2 regions of the Pseudoalteromonas sp. 0802 genome follow, and region 1 is predicted to be linked to the other one. Evidence: predicted binding sites of a transcription regulator. Region 1 holds the regulator's gene; the other holds the start of a gene.
What was found. The regulator LexA, encoded in region 1, represses DNA repair genes until DNA is damaged. The targets are predictions, from matches to a motif close to TACTGTATNNNNATACAGTA.
Positions count from the first base shown of each region.

Region 2: a site for LexA is predicted at 958-977, ahead of HUS61_RS03575 (SulA-like leucine-rich domain-containing protein). Genes of this name have one in related genera too.

Region 1 covers NZ_JABVXE010000004.1:91,894-94,301, forward strand. Annotated here, with positions in the region: gene coxB (cytochrome c oxidase subunit II) at 1-390, opposite strand, end outside; gene lexA (transcriptional repressor LexA) at 828-1,445, opposite strand; gene HUS61_RS09780 (PaaI family thioesterase) at 1,607-2,044, shown strand; gene HUS61_RS09785 (hypothetical protein) at 2,052-2,408, opposite strand, start outside.
Region 2 covers NZ_JABVXE010000001.1:779,518-781,925, forward strand. Annotated here, with positions in the region: gene HUS61_RS03570 (S9 family peptidase) at 1-698, shown strand, start outside; gene HUS61_RS03575 (SulA-like leucine-rich domain-containing protein) at 1,001-1,438, shown strand; gene HUS61_RS03580 (YchJ family protein) at 1,479-1,958, shown strand; gene HUS61_RS03585 (alpha/beta hydrolase) at 1,955-2,408, opposite strand, start outside.

The sequences.
Region 1 (2,408 bases):
ATGCCACTTCCATTGTGAGCCAGTCACTTTAATGGTGATATCGGCTTTAGAGGCATCTTCCATGGCAATTAAGGTTTTTGTGGCAGGCACAGCCATGGCGATTAAGATGACAAATGGAATGGCAGTCCAAAGTATTTCAACTTTTGTACTTTCATGAAATTGGGCAGGCTTGGCCCCTTTGGATTTACGGTGGTGTATTAAAGCCCAAAACATCACCGCAAATACGATGATGCCGATTACACAGCAGATAATAAATATCGTCATGTGTAACTCATAAACATTATTACTTATATCGGTCACCCCTTTACGCATATTGTATTGGCTATTTGCCAATGCAAGCTCAGGAAGTGCAAACAATATAAGCCACAAGGCGTAACGCAGTTTACCCATGTGACGGCTCCTTTAGATGCTATTGCAAGACGCAAAGCGAAAAGGCGATACAACAAGGTGCCCATTCGTTTTTCTTATTGTTCAGAGCGACTACGTATCATTTTGACCCACTTATGATACCGACCCCATGACTAACACCTCGCACATTTTTGTGTCTTTTTATTAATTAGGTGTTAATACAGTGTATTAACCAATTAGTTAAAAAATAACCAATAAGCAAGTTTTAATGATAATAAATGTTTATTTTGGTGCACAAATAACAACTATAATCAGCGCGTTATTTAATGTTTAGGAGTAAGAACGAAATATAAAAAGAGAGGAAAACTGCGCCATATAAGGCTTTAAATGAAGAGTAAGGATTCACAAATCCTAATTAAGTAGTAAAATTTCAGCGGCGCACCAAATTGAGTCAATTTAATGCACCAAATTGGGAACGTTTACATCCAGTCAGCGTTACGAATAACACCTACCGCTAACCCCTCGATGTTGAACGACTCATGCTCAAGGTCAACCTCAATAGGCGAAAACTCTTCGTTCTCAGCGTGTAAAAGTACTTTGCGACCCGCCTTTTCTAGACGCTTAACTGTTACATCTTCATCGACTCGAGCTACAACTACTTGCCCGTTTTCAGCAACTTGTGTTCTGTGTACTGCAAGCAAATCGCCATCCATAATACCAATGTCTTTCATACTCATACCATTTACACGCAGTAAGAAATCGGCAGCAGGTTTAAATAATGAAGGATCAACTTGGCAGTGACTTTCAACATGCTCTTGCGCCAAAATAGGTTCACCAGCTGCAACACGGCCAATTAAAGGTAAGCCTAGTTGCTCTGGCTCATCTTCTTCAATTAACTGAATACCGCGACTCGCCCCAGGCTTCATTTTGATCATGCCTTTTTTTGCCAGTGCTTTTAGGTGTTCTTCAGCAGCGTTGGCACTTTTAAAACCCAATGTTTGAGCTATTTCAGCACGCGTAGGTGGCATGCCTGTATCTTTAATAAAGACTTTAATTAGTTCTAAAATTTGCGATTGGCGTTTAGTTAATGGGCGCATACAACTGGTTTTCCATACAGTACATTCAACTGTGAGTATATACAGTTATTTGAAAATCGCAAATTTAAATTAACCCCATCATATTGCTACAAAACTAACATTGAACCACACCGAAAGATGCCATAAGGTATTATCTTTAATTAGCAGGCTAAGGAAACACAATGAGTATTTGGCACCAACCAATCACGTTAGAGCTTTGCAAAGAGCTGGAACAAGGGATTACCGGTCAAGGCACTTTAATGAAAACTATGGGCATTGAGGTAACTGAAATTGGCGATGATTATTTAATGGCAACCATGCCTGCTATTCCTGAGCATCATAACCCTATGGGCATGGTCCATGGCGGAGCAAACGTTGTATTAGCAGAGACAGTGGCAAGCTATGCAGCCAATTTCGTGGTTGATTTCAATAAGTTTTATGCTGTTGGCCAAGAAATTAATGCCAACCACATGAAAGCGTCACGCAAAGGAACGTTAACAGCAACTGCGAGACCGCTGCATTTAGGTAAGCGAACTTCTGTTTGGGATATTAAAATTACCAATGCCGCAGGAGAGCTTTGCTGCGTATCAAGAATGACCGCAGCTGTTGTAGAGCGATAAATTCTGGCTATTTTTCGACAGGATAAATAGTAATTTCAATCCCTGCGCCAATTGCAGAGATACGTAACAAGGTATCGGCATGCAGGGGTTGGTTAAAGCATTTAGGCGAATTACCTGATTCAAAGCCTATATCAAATGTACGCTTTGAGCACGATAACCACTGTTTTAATGCATTGCGCGAGCAAGACTCAATAAGCTCGCAAAGCTGGTTAATGGCTTTATCTGGAGAGCTGATATCTGCGGTTGCTTCAATACGTGCTAGTTGGCGGTATTCATCTTGGTCATAATGTAAAACCATGGCGTTTTTCTTCAAATCAGCAACAAGCGCACTAATATCGTGCTTTGACTCAAGCTCCAGATCTAC
Region 2 (2,408 bases), on a different contig from region 1:
ACAAAGTACCAGCTTTAGTTTGGGTGCACGGCGGTCCTGGCGGCCAAAGTCGCACAGGATATAGTGCAATGCAACAGCATCTAGTCAATCATGGTTATGCCATTTTTGCAGTTAATAACCGTGGCAGCTCAGGCTATGGTAAAACCTTCTTTCATTTAGATGATAAAAAACACGGCACTGACGATTTACAAGATATTGTTTACGGTAAAAAACACCTGCAAAGCCTAGATTGGGTTGATGCTGATAAAATTGGCATCATGGGGGGCAGCTATGGTGGCTTTATGACCGCCGCAGCACTTGCCTTTGAACCTGAAGAGTTCAAAGTAGGCATTAATATATTTGGTGTAACAAACTGGGTTAGAACCTTAAACTCGATTCCACCATGGTGGGAAAGCTTTAAAAAGGCACTGTATGATGAAATGGGCGACCCAGCGACAGACGGTGAACGTCACCGTGCCATTTCGCCACTATTTCATGCTAAAAACATCACCAAGCCATTAATGGTGATCCAAGGTGCTAACGACCCACGCGTTTTACAAGTTGAAAGCGATGAACTTGTTGCCGCTGTAAAGGCAAATGGTGTGCCTGTTGAATATGTATTATTCGATGATGAAGGCCATGGTTTTACTAAAAAAGAAAACCGCATAAAAGCCTCAAATGCATACCTTGAGTTCTTAAATACCTACTTAGATAAGTAGCAAAATTGCAAAGATAAAGAGCCGGTATTATGCCGGCTTTTTTATGCAAAACACCTGTATAGAATCAAAATTTAACAGTTTACACAGTACTGTATAAAATACTGTATATCTTTACTAGTAAATTTTTCACCTTTTCCAACCTTCAAAATAAAACCGTAAACCACTGTTTAATAACAATTAAATTATTTTGACTAAAATAAAACTGAATCATTGGTTAAAAAATAGCAAAAAAGTACTTGCGCAAAAACACTGTATAAACTACTGTATACACATACTGTATAAACAACCAGTGAGTGAAAGTTATGTTACAGCCAATTACCTTAAGAACAGTTAAAAGCTACCAACAAGATAACGATAAAGCGTCTGTTAATTTAATTCAGATTGAAGACGAAATTTCAGCAACTTTTGAGCTATTAAAAGTATTGCATCATTACAATAGCCAAAATGCATGGACACTATTAATTGCTCCTGATCATGTTCCTAGTAAAGCCTTACTAGATTCGTGTTCGATTGATACCAGCAAACTACTTGTGATCAGACAAAAACATTTAGTTAATCTTGAATACGTTCTTAGTTCAGCATTACATAACGGTAATTTTGCTGCTGTGATCACATGGACAGATATTGTAAACAATCATCAACTTGATTCGATGAACTTAAACCTTGAGCAGGCATCTGCAAAATTTTATTGTTTTACAAAAAGCGCTCAATTAAACAATTTAGTACCGCAGCCACAATAGGCTTGTTAAAATAACAATTTATAGTTTTAGGTAAGTTGTTATGACATCACTCACACACTCCCTTTGTCCTTGTGGCAGCGAATCGACTTACGAGCTTTGCTGCCAGCCTTTTCATACAGGTGCAAGCCAAGCTGATACCCCAGAGCAACTTATGCGTTCTCGTTTTAGTGCATACGCGCTAAAAGATGCAAAATATGTATTTAGTACTTATGCACAAAGCCAGCAAGCCGCGAACCCTGTTCGCGAAATTAAAGATTTTGCTAATAGCTGCCGTTTTACCAAGCTAAGTGTTTTAGATACTGAACATAACGAGCAAGAAGGTTTTGTAGAATTTAAAGCTAATTACTTTTATCAAAGCTTGTATTGTGAGTTACACGAGAAGTCGCGTTTTATTAAAGAAGATGGCCTATGGCGTTACCTAGATGGTGATATAACGCCAGTTGCAGATATTAAAATTGGCCGTAACGACGAGTGCCCTTGTGGTAGCGGCAAAAAATATAAAAAGTGTCACGCTCTTTAGTTATCATTAACCTGGTAAATCCAGTCTAAGGCTTGGGTAATCGTTGTTGGGAATGCCGTTGCATGGCGTGCCTGAGGAATAACAAATAAATTTGTTGTAACCAGCGCGCCGCTTTGTTTAGTAATTTTAGCTGCTAATTGCCTTGCGCCCGACACCATTTTTTCGCCTTCGCTTTCTTCAAGTTCTCCTACTGCGATGTAAACTTTTGTTGTGTTAGCAGCTGGTTTTACAGCCATAGCTAATATTGAGTTTTCTTTAAACCACACTGAAGGACTGCCGATAATATAATTTGAAAAAAGCGAAGGCTCAGTGAATAAGGTATAAGCCGCAAATAAACCACCAAGAGAGTTACCGACTAACGTACTTTTTTGGGTTGTTCTGAAGTCGGCCTCAATATAAGGCAATACAGTATGTTTTAGGTAGTTTAGATACTGACTTGCTCCGCCAGTT